One region of the Clostridium sp. DL1XJH146 genome, then DNA from elsewhere that is predicted to be linked to it. Evidence: riboswitches for the same ligand, from Rfam matches in the RefSeq annotation. Region 1 holds a riboswitch; each other region holds the start of a gene.
The links. Region 1 has a riboswitch for molybdenum cofactor ahead of ACVHXK_RS02120 (FMN-binding protein). Riboswitches for the same ligand answer to the same signal wherever they lie in the genome.
Positions count from the first base shown of each region.

Region 2: it holds a riboswitch for molybdenum cofactor, as region 1 does, so the genes downstream of both, ACVHXK_RS12705 (4Fe-4S dicluster domain-containing protein) here and ACVHXK_RS02120 (FMN-binding protein) in region 1, are expected to answer to the same signal.
Region 3: it holds a riboswitch for molybdenum cofactor, as region 1 does, so the genes downstream of both, ACVHXK_RS08660 (aldehyde ferredoxin oxidoreductase N-terminal domain-containing protein) here and ACVHXK_RS02120 (FMN-binding protein) in region 1, are expected to answer to the same signal.

Region 1 covers NZ_JBTVVN010000002.1:124,472-131,112, reverse strand. Annotated here, with positions in the region: gene ACVHXK_RS02145 (ABC transporter permease) at 1-717, shown strand, start outside; gene ACVHXK_RS02140 (ABC transporter permease) at 726-1,691, shown strand; gene ACVHXK_RS02135 (cupin domain-containing protein) at 1,728-2,117, shown strand; gene ACVHXK_RS02130 (mandelate racemase/muconate lactonizing enzyme family protein) at 2,344-3,450, shown strand; gene kduD (2-dehydro-3-deoxy-D-gluconate 5-dehydrogenase KduD) at 3,554-4,315, shown strand; molybdenum cofactor riboswitch at 4,621-4,738, shown strand; gene ACVHXK_RS02120 (FMN-binding protein) at 4,786-5,277, shown strand; gene ACVHXK_RS02115 (molybdopterin-dependent oxidoreductase) at 5,274-6,641, shown strand, end outside.
Region 2 covers NZ_JBTVVN010000026.1:35,208-41,848, forward strand. Annotated here, with positions in the region: gene ACVHXK_RS12685 (GH36-type glycosyl hydrolase domain-containing protein) at 1-1,727, shown strand, start outside; gene ACVHXK_RS12690 (alpha-amylase family glycosyl hydrolase) at 2,005-3,297, shown strand; gene ACVHXK_RS12695 (MoaD/ThiS family protein) at 3,510-3,734, shown strand; gene ACVHXK_RS12700 (HesA/MoeB/ThiF family protein) at 3,738-4,427, shown strand; molybdenum cofactor riboswitch at 4,759-4,869, shown strand; gene ACVHXK_RS12705 (4Fe-4S dicluster domain-containing protein) at 4,905-5,417, shown strand; gene ACVHXK_RS12710 (aldehyde ferredoxin oxidoreductase family protein) at 5,417-6,641, shown strand, end outside.
Region 3 covers NZ_JBTVVN010000014.1:24,404-31,044, forward strand. Annotated here, with positions in the region: gene ACVHXK_RS08630 (PAS domain-containing protein) at 1-211, opposite strand, end outside; gene ACVHXK_RS08635 (chemotaxis protein CheW) at 629-1,120, shown strand; gene ACVHXK_RS08640 (methyl-accepting chemotaxis protein) at 1,139-2,866, shown strand; partial or broken gene ACVHXK_RS08645 (hypothetical protein) at 3,087-3,200, opposite strand; gene ACVHXK_RS08650 (FIST N-terminal domain-containing protein) at 3,366-3,704, opposite strand; gene ACVHXK_RS08655 (aldehyde ferredoxin oxidoreductase C-terminal domain-containing protein) at 3,683-4,093, opposite strand; gene ACVHXK_RS08660 (aldehyde ferredoxin oxidoreductase N-terminal domain-containing protein) at 4,105-4,344, opposite strand; molybdenum cofactor riboswitch at 4,391-4,508, opposite strand; gene ACVHXK_RS08665 (hypothetical protein) at 4,690-4,953, opposite strand; gene ACVHXK_RS08670 (hypothetical protein) at 5,204-5,440, shown strand; gene ACVHXK_RS08675 (hypothetical protein) at 5,527-5,826, opposite strand; gene ACVHXK_RS08680 (prolipoprotein diacylglyceryl transferase family protein) at 6,046-6,641, opposite strand, start outside.

The DNA.
Region 1 (6,641 bases):
GCTTCAATGGTTTCAGCTAAACTAATAGGATTAGGTGCATTTCCTGCTATAATGATAGGACTTATGATAGGAAGTTTATCGGGAGTTGTTGCAGGAACAATTATTGCAAAGTTTAAGATACAACCAATTATTGTAACAATACCATTAATGATTGGCGTTAGAGGTATAGCACAAATAATTAACGATTCAAAGATTTTAAGATTTAGCTCCGATGCTTATGTGTTTTTGGGTAGATATAGAATATTTGGACAAATACCAATTCAGATTCCAATAATGATAGTTATTGTAGGTGTTATGTATTTTATAACTAATAAGATGACTTTTGGTAGAAAAATACAAGCACTTGGAGATAATAAAAGGGCTTCTCAATTAGTTGGAATAAATACTACTAAAGTTATAATAGTGATTTATGCTACTTGTGCATTTCTGGCTAGTATTGCTGGAGTTATTGAAACAGCCCGCATATCTGCTTCAGATGCAAATATTTTAGGATCTATGATTGAGCTTGATGCAATAGCGGCAGTTGCAATTGGGGGGACACCTATGACAGGTGGAAAGCCTAATATTGTAGGGACAGTTTTTGGGGCTATTATTATTCAGATAATTACTACTATGGTAAATATGAATAATATTCCTTTTGAATATTCTCTGATTTTAAAAGCAATAATAATTATTCTAGCATTATGGGCTCAAAGATTCTTGAAGAGTAAAAGGTAGGTAGAGATATGAAAAATAATATAAAAAATAAATTTAACTACAAAAACTTTGTAAAAGAAAATAACGCATTATTTATTTTCATACTGTTATTTATTTTTGCGGCTATAAATTATGATGTATTTCTTTCGAAGAAATTCGTAACAAATCTTATTCTACAAAATACAATGATTGGATTTTTAGCAATTGGAATGACTTTTGTAATAATAGCAGGAGGCATTGACCTTTCAGTTGGTCCAGTGCTTGCTTTAGTAGGGGTAGTTGCTGCTAGACTTAGCAGTTATAATATATTGATTGTTATAGTAGCTTGTGTGGGTCTTGGAATACTTTTAGGATTATTAAATGGATTTTTGGTTGTTAAACTAAAAATAGTACCGTTTATAGCAACCTTGTCTACAATGATAGGTATTAGAGGATATATTCATTTAACGACTGGTAGTAAATCAGTTCCAACAACAGGTAGTACAGATGCATTTAAAGCAATATCAAAAGGAGAAATTATACCAGGGTTACCAAATGCTATTTTAATATTTGTAATAGTGCTTATAGTAGGAATAATTGTACTTAAATACACAAAGTTTGGTAGACATTTATATGCAGTTGGTGGTAATGAAGATGCTGCAAGAATGATGGGTATTAATGTGAATAGAACTACCATGGTAGCATACGCTGTAAGTGGAATGATGGCAGCAATTTCAGGAATTGTTATGACATCTAGACTAGGCTCAGGACAATATACTGCTGGAGATGGTTGGGAAATGTATGCAATAGCATCTGCAGTAATTGGTGGTACATTGATAACAGGTGGTAAAGGTAAGTTGCAAGGGACTTTGTTTGGTGTCTTGATACTAGGTATCATTAGACAAATTTTTAATCTACAAGGAAATTTAAATACATGGTGGCAAAATATCGCAACTGGAGCAATTTTGTTAATTGTAGTTATTGTTCAATCAAGATCACAAAAGAAAAAAGCTTAATTAATTGATTTCTATATAAGACAAAGGAGAGATAGTATGCCATATGTTTTAAGAAATAAAAAAGATGTAAAAACTTGTGAAGCTTTTGAAGCTCATGGTGGAAATGGAACTATTCTTGTTAATCAGATTTTAGGAGATTTGAAAGGAAGCGAATTCCCTGGTTTTCCAGAGGATTTTGATACTCCAGTAAATTTTGTACATGTAATAACATTACCAAAAGGAACATCTATTGGTAATCACCCTCATATTAATAATGAAGAATTTTATTTTGTAATTAAAGGTAGAGGCAAAATGATAGTTGATGGCAAAGAGTTGATTATGGAAGAAGGAAGTATTTGTCTTATTAAAAGAGAAAGTGAACACTCCTTTGAAAATCCTTTTGATGAAGATTTAACGGCATTAGTTATGGAAGTAGAGATGTCTTAAAAATATGTTATTATTGCTATGAAAATGTTATTAGAAATAATATTTTCACAAAAAAAGATTGCATTTTATTGTGGGATTTTGTACATAATAAATTGTTGACAATTTACAATTTACATTATACAATAATAGCAAAGTGTCATTGATTTATATGAATTACAAAAAAATGCATTTTGTAAAATTACTGATTTGAATTTTGCTATTAGAAGTGCTAAGAAAGGAGTATTAAATGAGTAATAATAGACAAATTAAAGATATAATAACCCAATATTTTCGTATTCCATTAAGTGAAGTACTTGTTGATGCTAAACACGGAACGCATACACATTTTGAATTAATAACAGCAACAGTAGTATTAGAGGATGGTTCAGAAGGTACAGGCTATACATATACAGGTGGATTTGGTGGAAGAGCTATTTTTGATATGGTTGAATACGATTTAAAACCAGGCTTAATCGGTGAAGATGGTGATAAAGTTGAAGCTCTATGGGATCATATGAATTGGGGTGTCCACTACGTAGCTAGAGGTGGAATTGCATCATTTGCTATTTCAGCAATTGATATTGCCCTATGGGATATCAGATGTAAAAATTCAGGATTACCATTATGGAAACAATTAGGTGGAGCTAATAATACTACAAAAGCTTATTATGGTGGAATCGATCTTGATTTCCCTATGGAAAAACTTCTATCAAATATTAAAAATCAACTTGAAAATGGACATACCGCTGTAAAAATTAAACTAGGAAAAGAAAATTTACAAGAAGATATAGAAAGAGTAAAAGCAGTAAGAGAACTTATTGGGCCGGATAAAGACTTTATGGTAGATGCAAATATGTCTTGGTCAGTGGAAAAAGCTATAAAAGCAGCAAAAGAACTTGAAAAATATAATATTTACTGGATAGAAGAGCCAACTATACCAGATGATATTATTGGATTTTCAAAAATTGCGGCAAAGACAACTATACCTCTTGCTATGGGAGAAAATCTTCATACTATATATGAGCATAAATATGCAATGCAATTTGCTAATTTAGGATTTATACAACCAGATGCATCCAATATAGGTGGAATAACAGGTTGGATGAAAGTAGCCAATATGGCTGAAGGATTTAATATTCCAGTATGCACACATGGGATGCAAGAATTACATGTTAGTTTACTATCAGCAATAACAAATGATAGTTACTTAGAAGTTCACAGTTTTCCAATTGATAAGTATACTACAAGACCTTTAGTACTTGAAAATGGTAGAGCAATATCACCTGATATACCAGGAACAGGAGTAGTATTTGACTGGGAAAAATTAAAATCACATAAAATTGAATTAAACTAGTTGCAATATGAGAGTTATTATAATTTTATTTAGAGTATTATGATATTTAATATATATATACTAAAAATTTAAGGAATTAATTAAAAATTAGGAGGATTTAAAAATGATATTAGATCAATTTAATCTTGAAGGAAAAGTTGCAATTGTAACAGGAGCTAGTACAGGTTTAGGACAAGGAATGACTTTAGGTTTAGTACAAGCAGGAGCAACTGTTGTTGGAGTTGACTATGTAGACATGCCTGACACAGAAGCAAAAGTTAAAGAATTAGGTGGAAAATTCTTAGGAATTAAAGCAAACCTTATGAGCATAGAGCCAATAGCAGGAATTATTGAAAAAACTGTTGAAACTTTTGGTAAACTTGACATATTAGTAAATAACGCTGGTATAATCAGAAGAGAAGATGCTTTAAAATTTAGTGAAAAAGACTGGGATGATGTTATGAACATAAACATTAAAACAGTATTCTTCTTCAGTCAAGCTGCTGCTAATCAATTTGTTAAACAAGGAACTCCAGGAAATATAATCAGTGTTGCATCAATGCTTTCATTCCAAGGTGGAATAAGAGTACCTTCTTATACTGCAAGTAAGAGTGGAGTTATGGGAGTAACTAGATTAATGGCTAACGAATGGGCTAAATATGGTATAAATGTTAATGCTATAGCACCAGGATATATGGCTACAAACAACACTGCTCCATTAAGAGCTGATGCAGAGAGAAGTGCAGCAATCTTAGAAAGAATTCCTGCAGGAAGATGGGGAGAGATTACTGATTTACAAGGCGCTGTTGTATTCTTAGCATCAGATGCTTCTAGATATATTCAAGGATATACTATAGCTGTTGATGGTGGATGGTTAGCAAGATAGTTTCTATTTAAAATTAAGATTATAAATAATGATGTTTTTATAATTAAAAAATTAGTAGGGTGGTGAAATTCACCACTCTATTTTTAACTTTTTGATTTGTAATATTTTAAATGATAATGGGAAATAGTTTCTGTTGTATGGAAAAACTATTATTGTTGATTTTAGTGAAAATCAGGGTTATAATAATTGTATAAGTTTACAATTACCTAAAATTACAATTTCAAAGTAATTTTACTTAAAGGCATAATTTAAAATAGAATAATTCAAAGGAATGATGCCTATTTAAGATTTTAAAATTTAATAAGAATGTTAGCAATCTCTGAGTTATTTAGTCTAAAGATGAGTCTATGATTAAATAACCGATGGGTATTTAGAGAAATTTAAGTGCCTCCCGTTTAGGAAAAGAGAAGGTTTATTTTACGCTCTTTCCTATAAAATATAAGGAAAGATTTTTTTTTTAGGGGGAAAAAATGAAAAGTAAACTAATACCAGTTTTATTGTGTATATTTGTGTTTGCATTATGTGCTATTACTGGATGTAGTCAAGATGAGTATTTAGAAAAATTAAATAGTAGTGGTTATGAAAAATTGACTAGGTTAAAAGAATATGAAACAGATGAAATAGTTAGGGTGTATGAAAATGAAGAAGGAAATATTGTACAAGTAGTTAGGGCTTTAGGCTATGAAGACGACATAGAAATGTTGTTTGAAATCGATGGCAAAGATGTAAGGAATGTTGTCATATTAGAAGAAAATGAAACAGAAGATTATGGTGGTTATGTTAGGGAGGAATGGTTCTTAAAAAGATTCTACCTTCCTATTGAAAATGAAATTGAACTCGTAATAATGGCAAAAAAAGAAGAAAATCAAGTTGTAGCCATTACGGGTGCAACTATAACTTCTGATGCCGTTGTGTACGGTTTGAATTTATGTATAGAAAATTACAGGGGGATTAAAAAATGAAAAAACTTAAAATGAGAGTAGTTGCAATGTTGGTAGTAGCTTTATCAATATTTATGCTAACAGGATGTGGTAGTACTAGTAACAACGCTTCAAATGGTGATGCAAGTGGAAGTTATACTTATGAAGGAAGTTTGAAACTAACAGGATTAGATGAAGATTTTGAAGTAGCTTATAATGATATATACGCTATGGAAACTGTAACTGAGCATATGAAAAACTTAACTTCAGCTGGCGAAACACAAGAGACTGATGTTACAGGAGTAAAATTAGATGATATTTTAGCTTCAAAAGAGATAAGTCAAAAGGATTTTAGTACAATAAGATTAATAGCAGGCGATGGATATTCTATAGATGTTCCAATGGATATTATATCAGAAAAAGATATCGTTTTAGCTTTTGAATTTGATGGAGAAGGACTAGATGAAAAAACACAACCAATAAGAGCGGCAATTAATGATGTGCGTACAATGTATTGGACGTCTAATTTAGTTGAAATCAATTTTGTAAAAGGTGATGGAGCTTCTGTAGAAAATTCTGAAGGTCCTAGTAAAATAGTTTTCTTAGAAACTGCTACAAAAGGTTTAACTGAGGAAGATTATACTTATTATGATAGTGATGATAAAGCAATAAAAGTTGATGATTTATTTAAGGAATACATTCCAGACGCTACTTCAGATGTGAATTTTGTGGCAGCAGATGGATTTGAGAAGAGTGAAAAAATTGATGTATTATTGCAAGGTTATATCAAGACTACAGGTGAAAATGTACCATTATTCTTATCTCCAGACCTTCCAAAGGGTATGCAAGTTAAAGATATACTTGTTTTAACTTGTGATGATACAAGTTTTGTTTCAGCAGCAAAATCACTTGAAAAGTTTACTGCAAGAGATGCAAGAAAGAAAACAGGAGTTGCTTTAGATGAATTAGTTGAAGCTGCTGGTTTGAATGGAGGTTCTTATACAATTACAGCATCTGATGGATATAGCACAGAGGTTACTAGCGAAGATTTACTTAAAGGAATAATTTATGAAGAAGAAGGACAATATTCAGTAAAGTTTACAGAAGATATGCCAAAATCAACTAATATTAAAGATGTACTTAGTATAGAAATAGCTACTGGTTCGGAAGAAACATCAACGGAAGAGAAATCAGCAGATGACGCAGCAGCTTCAACATCATGGGAAATAACTTTTGAGGGATTAAGCGATGGTTCATTTGCTTTAGGTAGTGATAAAGCTGCTAGTAAATTAACTTTAACTTCTATCGAAGCTACAAAAACATCTAAGAGTGGAGAAGAAAGTGTACAAGCTTGGGATGGTTATAAAGTTCTAGATGCTTTAGAATTCCTTCATGTTGAAGATTTT
Region 2 (6,641 bases), on a different contig from region 1:
GAAAAAGTAGATTAAGCAATCAGGTAGGTGGAGGCTATGATCCGTGTATAGCAAATAATAGTAAATTCACATTAAAAAAAGGAGAAGAAAAAACTTTTCTTGTGCTTTTAGGTGCAGCTCAGTCAAGAGAAGAAATCGATTCTGTTGTTAAAAAGTATTCCAATATAAATGTAGCTTATACAGAATTGGAAAATAGTAAAAAATATTGGAAGGATATGCTCCAAACAATAAAAGTAAGTACACCAGATAAAACTATGGATATTATGCTCAATGGTTGGTTTTTGTATCAGACTATTGCATGCAGGCTATGGTCTAGGACTGCTTTCTACCAATCAGGGGGAGCTTATGGATTTAGAGACCAGCTTCAAGATGTAATGTCCTTGAGCTATATTCAACCTGATATAACAAGAAAGCAGATACTATATGCAGCTTCAAGGCAATTTATAGAAGGCGATGTTCAACATTGGTGGCATCCTGTTGTGGATAGTGGAATAAGAACTAGATTTTCAGATGATTTATTATGGCTTCCATATGTAACTATTGATTATATTAAGAACACAGGTGACTATTCGGTATTAGATGAAGAGGCCTATTATCTTGAAGATGAACCATTAAAAGAAGATGAAGATGAAAAATATACAGTTTCAAGAACATCAGACCAAAAGGGTACTATTTATGAGCATTGTATTAAGGCTATTGAGAGAGGTCTTAAGTTTGGAGAACATAATATACCACTTATGGGCTGTGGCGATTGGAATGATGGAATGAATACCATCGGAAACAAAGGAAAAGGAGAAAGTGTTTGGGTAGGATGGTTCTTGTATACAATACTCGATGATTTCAAGGAACTATGTAAATATAAAGAAGATAATTATCGATCAGAAAGATACCATGAAATGCAGGAATTTATCAAGGAAAATCTAAATAAAAATGCATGGGATGGAAGCTGGTATAGAAGAGCTTATTTTGATGATGGAACTCCACTTGGTTCTATTGAAAATGAAGAATGTCAAATAGATTCACTTTCTCAATCTTGGTCTGTTATTTCTGAGGCAGGAGAAGAGAAGAAAAAAGAAGAGGCTATGCATGCATTAGAGAAATATCTTGTTAAATATGATAAAGGAATGGTATTGCTTTTGACACCAGCTTTCGATAAGACAAAACTAGAGCCAGGATATATTAAAGGTTATGTACCCGGAGTAAGAGAAAATGGTGGTCAATACACTCATGCAGCTACTTGGGTAGTATTAGCACTTACTAAGCTAGGGCAAGGGGATAAAGCTTGGAAGATTTATAATATGATAAATCCTATAAATCATACAAAATCCTTTTACGAATGTCAAAGATATAAGGTTGAACCTTATGTAATGGCAGCAGATGTGTACGAAAGAGAACCTCATACAGGAAGAGGTGGCTGGACATGGTATACAGGTGCTGCAGGTTGGATGTATAGAGTAGGAATTGAAGGTATATTAGGATTAAAATTAAAAGGCAAAGAAGGATTTACTATAGAGCCTGCAATCCCAGAAGAGTGGGAAGAATACAAAATAGAGTACAAAAGAGGGGAAGCAACTTATAATATAATTGTAAAAAAAGCAGAAGAAAATAAGATAATCATGAATGGAAAAGAGATCGAAAATGGGATAATACCATATCAAGAAAAAGGAAACTTTACTGTAGAAGTGAGTTACAGTAAAGTGAGAAACTTAGTAGGACAGTATTGTTGATTTTGAAAGAAGATTGCTAAATAAGCAGTCTTCTTTTGTTTGGCTATAATCAAATGATTAAATATTCTATATTGTAGAAAGGGAAATATCCTTAGAATAAATTTGTGCAAACGTGTGTACAAAATAGTAGAAATATATTATAGTAGTTATTAGTAAGGTTTAATAATAGTGTGAAATCTGGAATGTGAAGAGTGAAGGCAGGGATGAGGAAATCATTTATCACTGCACACTCCACTCTGCACATTTTACACTAGTTATAAAAAAGGGGGGAATAACTTTGGCAAAAAATACTGATATTAGTTTAAGGAATAGTACAATTTATTCTGTATATGTAAGAAATCATACTGATGAAGGTACATTTAATGGAGTTGTTAAGGATTTAGATAGAATAAAAGATTTAGGAATAGATATACTTTGGCTTTTACCTATCCATCCAATTGGACAAGTTAATAAAAAAGGACAATTAGGGTGTCCATATTCTATTGAAGATTATAGGAAGGTTAATGATGAATATGGTACTCTTGAAGATTTTAAAAAGTTAATAAAGGAAGCACATAATAGAGGTATGAGATTAATAATAGATGTAGTTTATAATCATACTTCCCATAATTCAAGATTACAGAAAGAAAAACCAAATTTGTTTTATAAAAAAGAAAATGGTGAATTTGGCAACAAAGTGGGTGAATGGACAGATATTATAGACCTTGACTATAAAAATAAAGAACTATGGAGATATCAAATTGAGACATTAAAGTACTGGGTAAATATTGGAGTTGATGGTTTTAGATGTGACGTAGCACCACTTATACCAAAAGAATTTTGGTTAGAGGCAAGGGAAGAAGTTAGTAAAATTAACGAAGATGTAATTTGGCTAGCTGAAACTTCGGGATTGGATTTTATTGAAGAGTTGAGAAAAGCTAATGTTCTTATTCATAATGATAATGAAATGTTTCAAGCTTTTGATATTTGCTATGATTATGATACATATGGCTATTTTCAGAAGTATAAAAAGGGTGAAATTTCATTAGAACAGTTATTAGATAAAAAGAGAATTCAAGATTATATTTATCCAGAGAATTATGTAAAACTTAGATTTATTGAAAATCATGACCAACCAAGAGCAGCGTATTTAGTTAAAGATGAAATAGAACTTAAAAATTGGACTGCATTTATGTTTTTTGAAAAAGGGACTTCATTAGTATATGCAGGTCAGGAGGTAAAAGATATTAATCAACCAAGTCTTTTTGATAAAGATTTAGTGAATTGGAAGGATGAAAAAGAATTCACAAATTTTATGAAGAAACTTATTGAAATAAAAAGAAACCAAATTTTAAAAGAAGGTTTTTATGGATTGGAACATGAGAAAAAAATTGGAGTTATTGAGGCTAGCTACACTTTAAAAGAAAATAGATTAATTGGTGTATTTAATATTGAATCTAAGGTAGGTAGCTATCAAGTAGATTTAAAGGATGGATTGCATAAAAATCTAATTAATGACTCTGATATAGAAGTAATAGATGGAAAATTTGAATTAATAATGGATCCTATAATTATTAAAACAGAAAACTAATGAAAAAATGTTGAGTTGAATATAGGAAACTCAACATTTTTGATTCTAATGGATTGATTTAATGTGCATTATTTTTTCTATTTATGATATAATAAATTAAAATTATCCAATTATTCAGATAATTATAGAGTGTCCATTAATAATGAATATATGAATATAAGTAAGTGAATTTATAGGTATTTCATAGAAAAACAAGCACAGGAGGTGATAAATTGGAAGTTGAAGTAAGGCTTTTTGCAACTTTTAGACAGGGAAGAGAGAAAAAGCAGAAAATGGAATTGGAAGAAGGAACAACTGTAAGAGATATTGTATTAAAATTAGAAATTGATGTAGAAGAAGTAGCAATACTTTTAATAAATGGGTTTGATGGAGAACTTGATAGAGAACTTACAGATGGAGATGTGGTAGCTCTATTTCCACCAGTAGGAGGAGGATAGAAAATGCAGAAAAGATATGAAAAGAATATGAGTATGCTAAGTGAAGAAGAAAATAATAAGTTAAAGGATTTTAAGGTATGTGTAATAGGATGCGGTGGACTAGGTGGATATATAATAGAGATGCTAGGAAGGCTTGGCATAGGCCATATTACAGTTGTTGATGGAGACACATTTGATGAAACAAATTTAAATAGACAATTGTTATCAGATGAAAAAGCATTAGGAATGAATAAAGCTAAAAAAGCAGAAGAGAGAATGAAAACTGTGAATTCATCTATAAAACTGATGCCAATTGATAAAATGTTTAATGTTGAAAATGGAGAGGAAATTCTAAAGGGACATGATGTTATTGTAGATGCACTGGATTCCATTGATGCAAGATTATTATTACAAGAACTTTGTGAAAAGCTAGAAATACCTATGGTACATGGAGCTATATCAGGTTGGTATGGACAAGTTACAACTATTCTTCCAGGAGATAGAACATTAAATTTTTTATACAATGGTGAAAAAAATAAGCAAGGAAACAAAGAAAAAGTAGATTTAGGTAATCCATCATTTACTCCTGCACAAATTGCATCAATTCAAGTAAGTGAAGCCTTAAAATTACTTTTAAAAAGAGGCAAATTGCTTAGTAAAAGAATTCTATTTGTAGATTTGCTTGAGCAAGAATTTGACATAATAGATTTATAAATAGGTTGTGAATACTATAACATATTTAAAAACCACAATAAATTTTCTTAATATTAGGAAAATATATTGTGGTTTTTTATTATATTATCAAGATTTATTTCTCTTTTCTAAGAAAATTGGCTCAGAAGAGTTATTATTATACTAAAAATTATAAATAGTTTAATTTTTATCAATAATAGTAAATATTATCAAATGATGATATAATATACCTATAATAAAAGTTAAAAAAACTGAATAAATAAATAAATCAATTTACTAATCATATCTAATTATTTTCAATAATAATATATATTAATCACATATTTTAAATACATATTTATAAAACTTTAGCTAATTGAAATGACTCCGATCTCCATTGACCAAAATTGGCCTTAGAGACGATAGGGTATAAGAAGTAATTTTTATGCCTGCCATTGCGCAAAGGAGCAGTTCGAATAAAAAAAGGAGGTGGAAGCTGGCATCAATAGAGTATCCAAGGTGAAACTCTATAAGTATGGTGACCAGTTGAAAATGGCTAAAGTATTAATGATTTCACCCGAAAAATGTATTAGCTGCAGAACATGTGAGATGGCATGTTCATTTTCAAAAACACAATCGTTTAATCCTCAAAATGCTGCAATAACTGTATATCAGTATGAAAAAGCAGCTATATCAGTACCTATTACGTGTTTGCAATGTGAAGACCCTGCATGTATGAAAGTATGTACATCAGGAGCAATTTACAAAAATGAAGATGGGGTAGTGCTCATTGATGAAAAGAAATGCATAGGTTGTAAACTATGTATAAATGCGTGTCCTTTTGGAAACATGAGTTATAATTTTGAGCTTAAGAAAGTAGTCAAATGCGACTTGTGTGGCGGAGATCCTTATTGCGTTAAATTATGTCCGGCAAATGCGTTAGAATTTAAAGAACCAACTCCTTCAGAGTTAGACAAAAAGAAACTTGTAGCTGATAAGTTTAAAGAATTATTTGAGGAGGGGGATAAATAATGTTTGGATGGTGTGGAAAATTAATTCGTGTAAATTTGGATAATGGTGAAATAAAAACAGAACCGCTAAACATGGAAGATGCAAAATTATATCTTGGAGCTAGAGGACTTGGAACGAAAATAATGGTAAATGAAGTAGACCCAAAAGTAGATGCTTTAGGACATGATAATAAACTAATCTTTTTAACAGGACCACTTACAGGAACATTAGCTTCCTCAGCAGGCAGATACGAAGTAATTGCAAAGGCTCCACTGACAGGAACAATAGGTGCTTCAAATTCAGGCGGATACTTTGGACCTGAATTAAAATTTGCAGGATATGATGGAATTATTTTTGAGGGAATAGCTGAAAAACCTATGTACCTTTATGTAAAGGATAACATTATTGAACTTAGGGGTGCAGAGCATTTATGGGGTAAAACAGTGTATGATACAACGGATGAGTTACTAAAGGAAACAGATAGTAATGCAAAGGTTGCATGTATAGGACCAGCGGGAGAGAAATTGGTATTATATGCAACAGTAATGAATGATAAGCATAGAGCGGCAGGAAGATCGGGTTTAGGTGCCGTAATGGGTTCTAAAAATTTAAAAGCTGTTGTAGTTAAGGGCTCTAAATCAATTAATGTTGCAAATCCTAAAGAATTTATGGAAAAATTCGAGGATGCTAGACAAAAATTAAAAGAAAACCCTGTAACAGGACAAGGACTTAGAACTTATGGAACACAAATACTTGTTAATATTTTAAATGAATCAGGTGCACTTCCAACTAGGAACTGGAGAGATGGAGGAATTTTTGAATTTGCAGATGAGACAGGCGGAGAAGCGATGAACGAAAAACTTCAAGTTAAACCAAAAGGTTGCTTTGCTTGTTCAATAGGATGTGGAAGAATTACTAAAATACCTTCAGGTAAATATAAAGGAATAATGGGAGAAGGACCAGAATATGAAGCTGGTTGGTCACTAGGGGCAGACTGTGGAATAAAAGAAATTGATGCAATATGCGTTGCCAATTTTATATGTAATGAATATGGTATGGACCCTATCACATTAGGTTCAACAATAGCTTGTGCTATGGAATTAGTTGATATGGGATTGATTTCTAGAGAGAAAATTGAACTGGACTTGAAATTTGGAAATCCAGATGTAATTGTAGAAGTGGCAAAAATGACAGCATTAAGAGAAGGCTTTGGGGATGAAATTGCACTAGGTTCCTATAGATTAG
Region 3 (6,641 bases), on a different contig from region 1:
TATTTATATCCTGAATTTTCATTTTATAAAATTCTTCTTTTGAATATCCATAAAATAATAAAGCCTTTTGATTTGCATTTATTATATATCCTGTTTTAGGATCAATAATTAACATAACAAATTTATGATACTCAAAAATTTCATCAAACAATATTTTGTTTTTATAAAAGTATTTATTTATATGATTAAGTATTATATTTACAATTTTCATTCATTATCTCACTTTCTTGAATACGTATTTACTTGCAAGTTAATAGACTTTTAATACGGTAACGTGTTTTAAAATTAGTTTGTTTAATATAATTTTTATTTAAATTAATGCTATCATATAAACATTATGGTATCAATTTCTATTTTTGACTTTTTAGTATATAAATTTACATTTTGTTTACATAATTATATTATTTCTATTTTCTTCTATATGTTATTTTTATGTAATCTTTAATTCAAGTATATTCACAAAAATAAACTTTTTTTCTGAATATTAAATTGTTTTTTTAATTTTATTAATTTTTTTTTCGAATTATACAAATTTCAACAGATTAATATAAAAAAATATGCTAAAATTACTATATAATAATTTTAAGCTAAATTAATACTTAGTTTATTTAAAAAAGGAGTTGAAAAAATGAGTACAATAAATTTTAATGAAAATTCACTTGATGAAAACCCTCAAGATAATAGATATCTGACCTTTACAGTTGGAAATGAATTTTATGGTGTTGAGATAATAAACGTTATAGAAATAGTTGGAATCCAAACTATCATTAAACTTCCTGAAGTGCCTGAATATATAAAAGGCATAATCAATTTAAGAGATAAAATCATTCCTGTAATGGATTGTCGATTAAGATTCAAAAAAGCTTCTATAAACTATAATGATCGTACATGCATTGTTGTTATAAATATAGGAGATACAAATCTTGGACTTATTATTGATAGCGTATCAGAGGTTACTTCTATTCCTGAGGATAAAATTGTCCCTCCACCAAATTTAAGCAAAGAAGGACGGAAATATATTAAAGGTATAGGCAAGGACGATAAACAAATTGTTTTGCTTTTAGATTGTGAAGAACTTCTAAATGAAGATGAGAAATTCAATCTAGTAAATCAAATATAAACTAATCGGAGGAAAATTATGAAATGGTTTAAGAATTTAAAAATATCAGTAAAACTAGTTGGTGCATTTATTTTTATAGCAATAATTGCAGGCGTTGTAGGTGGAGTAGGCGTATTCGAAATAGAAAAATTAGACGCTAGTGATACAGAAATGTATGAGAATATGACAGTTCCTGTTGCAACTACTGCTCAAATGGCTAAGTTGTTTCAACGAATCAGAGTAAATACTAGGGATATGATACTAGAAAACGAAGCGACTGAAATTAATGCCAGATATAGTGATATTGATACAATAATAGAAGAATTAGATACTTTATCAAGTGATTTTGATGAAACTATTCTTTCTGATGAAATGCGCACAGCTTTTGATGATTTTATGGGTACACGCGCTGATTTCAGGTCATCTTTAGACGAGTTATATCAATTATGTATACAAAATAAAGATGAAGAAGCTTTTGCTTTAATCAAAGATGATATGCGCGTTGCCGCAGATGCTGAAAAAGATGCTATTGATCTTTTAGCTTCTATGAAAGTAGAAGATGCTTATAATAAATCAATTGCTAATAAATCAATTGCTAATAATGCTTCGTTAACAATGATTATACTTAGTTTTTTTGCTATTTTTATAGCTATAGTTCTAGGTATATTTATCTCTAATTCCATTATAGTAAAACCACTTAAAAAGATTTTAGTTTCAGCAAATTCAATAGCTGAAGGCGACCTAGATATTTCTATAGATATAAATTCAAAAGATGAAATTGGAGAACTTGCAACAGCCTTCACTACTATGTCCAATAATGTAAATGATGTTTTGACCAATATAAATTCCGCCTCAGAGCAGGTGTCTTCTGGAGCAAAACAAGTATCTGATTCTAGCATATCCTTATCTCAGGGTGCTACCGAGCAAGCTAGTTCAGTGGAACAACTTACAGGCTCTATTGAAGAAATTGCATCTCAAACTAAACAAAATGCAGAAGATGCATCACACGCTAAAGAAATTGCTAATACAACCCAAATAGCTGCTACTGATGGAACACATCAAATGAAAGATATGCTATCAGCTATGTCAGATATCAATGATTCTTCTAACAATATTTCAAAAATCATAAAAGTAATAGATGATATCGCCTTCCAAACTAACATACTAGCTTTAAATGCTGCAGTTGAAGCTGCAAGAGCCGGAGAACACGGCAGAGGATTTGCTGTAGTTGCAGAAGAAGTAAGAAATCTAGCAGCACGTTCAGCAGATGCAGCCAAAGAAACAACAACTATGATAGAAAATTCTATTAAAAAAGTTGAAGATGGAGCTAAAATAGCTAATACTACTTCAGATGCTCTTAGAAAAATAGTAGAAGGTATTTCGAAAGTAAATGGATTAATTTCAAATATTGCAATAGCTTCAAATGAACAAGCTATTGGAGTAGAGCAGGTAAATCTAGGAATTAATCAAATAGCCGAAGTTGTACAAACTACCTCAGCTACCTCAGAAGAAACAGCATCCGCTAGTGAAGAACTCTCAAGTCAAGCTGAACTATTAAAAGAACAAGTACAAACATTTAAATTAAAAACCACTAGTGAATTATATTCTGATAAAGACTTTAACAATATAAATCCAGAAGTATTGAAAATGCTTGATAATATGCACTCTACTAAAACATCTGATTCTAGTGCTACGATTTATAAAGAAGCAAATAAAACAGTTTCCAAAAAAATTAATTTAAATGATTCAGAATTTGGTAAGTATTAATTACTAAGCAAGAAGAAGTAATTGTATAAAAAAACTCATAAAAATTTTTGTATAAAATGAATAAAAAAACTCCTTCCTATAAATACTTTACATGATATAGTATACAAGAAGGAGTTTTTTTATATGTGAAATTTGTCTAAAAATTTAACTATTTTGAAAAACCTGTAAATGAAAGCATCAATCCACCACATGTGTTTATTCCATCATCTTCATAACCATATTAACCAAAAGTAAATTCAGCTATGAAAGGTACATCACCTGCTGCATTTTTAATTTGTTTTGCAACCTCATCAATTCTATCACCTATTCCAGCACGACGTCCACCACAGTGTACAAGATGAAAAGCACCTGCAGGTACACCTAATTTTTCTTATGTTTCTTCTAAAACACTTTCCGCAGATTCTATGCAGTTTATCTACTTTCTTGCCACTCCATTTCGCATATTTCTTAAGAGCTGGCTCACCATCTGCAAAAGCTCCCCCTTATATGTAAATATCTTCTATTCTCCAGAAATTGAATTATCGTCAGCACTTCCTCCAAAGAATGGTATACAATCAATTACATCAGTAATTCCTTTAAGATAGTATTCTTCTTCTCCTGGGGGTGCAACAATATGAAAATAATCTGGAGAAGTAGTTTTTCCTGCTGATAGTGCTTTTTTTGCAATTTCCTCACCAGTTAAACGAGCTTTTTCTCCTTTTGCTTGTCCTGCTACTCCAACAACCATATCATCATCTGCCATAGCCATAATTCCAACAAAAGTATCACCACCAACAAAACCTTTTGGTATAATTATACCAATAAAGGAGGTATTAATTATTTCAACTGCGCCTCTAATACTTTTTCTAAAGAGCTTCCTATTCCTTCTAACTTAATTAATTTGTCAATTAGATACTGAAGTGTATCATTATCGCTCCATTTAGAAACAATTCCAATTTCTTCTTCACTTAGAAATCCAGCCTCATAACATTTAATTATAAAACCTATAAATGAACCTAAAGAAATAGTATCCACACCAACACGATTAGCTTTATCATTAATTAGTGCAATAGCCATTAAATCATCTATTAATAGTCCAGACCCAATCATTCCAAGAGTTTCATACTCAGGACCATTACCATCTAGAACTGTACCATCAGGTAATGTTATATGGATATGCCTATGACAACCTACAGGACCTATATTTGAAGTATTAATTCTCTTATCCCCTAATTTTTTTTTGATAATGCTCCCAGTTTCTACGGCATCTTTGACCCATTCATTTGATACATCTTTGCATTACCCGGAAAATTTAATGCCTGCATAAATCCTAAAGCAAATATTATCTTATTCTCTGGTGAAAGTGGATCTACTTTTGGCTTAACCTCGTCTAGGATAATTTTAGCTCCCAGAGCTGCTCCGCCCAGCAATAATTTAAGGTATTTTTCATCAATTGAATCTATCGTAAATGTATTATCTGTAAGGTTTATTCTTAGCAGCTTTTTCCAATAACCTTACATAAACTTACCTCCTTTATATTTGATATTAATAATATAATTGTGTCCTTGCCAAATACGGGAGGCATAATAATTTCCATTCATACTCAATGGCACGGTTACCATAAATATATTTTAGGTAATACGGCTCGGACATTCTTACTTTAATATAATTATATAGAAATTATTTTAGTGCTTAACATTAATGTAATCTTTTACTATAGCCATGTCAATTTTCAAGTTCCATATAGTGGATTGTGTGTTTCACCTATTGTAACAAAATAACAAGAAAAAGATAATCTTAAAGAAATACTAACAGATCAAAATGGCCCAAATGAAGATTTGTATTCATACTATTTCTATTTTGTTAGTATGATTTTTATGCTTATCTCTAACAACTTTACTATATTCTTCTATTTGCATTTGTATTTCAATATAACTAGGATTAGATTCAGCTTTTTTTAGTTCTGCTTTTTCCTTTATAATTCGTTCATTTTGTTCTTCTAACCTCTTTGCCTCATTCATATTTTCTTGTATTATATCTATTTTACAACTGTTTAATTTTTCAATTACATTTTTATAAACACCAAGATTATTAATGTCAATTTTCATCCTATATATTCTATTATTATAAATATTTTAAATTTTCAGGCTCATAATTATGGATATTATAACATATATATCCTTTTTAAAATATTATTATCCACTATCTAATCTGCAGTATACAAACATTGTTATATTTGATATGATTTACTCTATATGTTATACTAAAGTATGTTTTTGCATTAAAATTGTACTTATAAAATGTTTGTTTATATTAACATCTAATTATTCATTAAATTTCTGGGGGACTTAGTATATTATGAAACAATTTAAAATTTCTAAACTAATAACTACTTTTATTGGATTTGGACTTGCATTTTACGTTGCAGATAAAATAACCAATTATTTTGATATTGTATATAATGATTTTTTATCATTAAACTATCTTATATATTTGCTAATATCGGTGACAACGCTAGTAACATTTGAATTTATATTTTCTAAAATTAGAGATAAATACAGAAAAATCAAAGACTCTAAACAACAAAAAAAATAGCTTTTTTAGATATTTTTTTGTTGTCTATTAATATTTATAATAAAATTATCAATTATCATATAATAACAATTTGTAGTAAGTATAAACTAGTCATCTTTCTTTGATTTATGCTTACGAGCTAAAGATACACTCCCAAAACCACTTATAATTGCAATGTAAAAACCAAAATCATACCACCAACCTGTATTAGCAACTTCATAAATTCTTATATCTCTACTGAAAAATCCTAAAACAACAGAAATTGGGGCAACCCAACCATGCCAAATCCCCCAAATGAAACCTGCTGGGTTATCAGAAGTACATCTACCATCTCCTGGAACACATCCTGTTAAGGTAAGCGTAACTAATATAAAAATTAAACTTAACAAAAATATTTTCTTTTTCATAATACCTCCTTTATAAATTACCTTCAAAATAATCAAATACATTTATATTTTTAAAATGTATTCTTACAAAGCAATGAAATATCAAACTTCTCATTACCTATTTTATTATTTTATTTTGGGCTTTTATCGTAACCCTTAATAAAATTATTATAAATTATTTACAGTAAAAAACAACATTAATTTAAACCTATCAATACGGTGTAGCTTCAAAAGCGAATACTATACTATATCATTTTTACCACATCTAAGTAATACTACCCCTATAACGATAGTACTAAAATAAATAAAAGGATATAAATAAATTTTAACATAATCAACATAGGGCAATACTCTAAAATACATCACAAACCACCTAAAACTGGAGAAATATATAGCCGAAATCAAAAATAGTTGACCTTCTTTTAGTCTTAATCTATTTTTTAATAATAATATAATAATTACAAATAATAGTGCAAATCCACCTTCAAATAATTGCGTTGGATAAACTTTCATATTACTAATTGTTTGCACAAATTTTGACCCAAATAATTTATTTATTTCCGAACTATAGTTATTAGGGAACCTGACTCCTAAAACTGAATTTGTATAAATCCCACCACAACATCCATTTAGAAAACAGCCTATTCTCATTATAAAAAAACTAATCATAAAAGGAATAGTTAAAATATCTAAAAAAACTTTGATATTTTTTTTCATAATCTTATTTATTAATATAACTATTATAAGTGAACTAATAATGCCACCATAAAGAGAAAAATGTGCTACTTTCAGTGTAAAAAAACTTATCTTGTTCATCTTAAAATAATTATAATTTA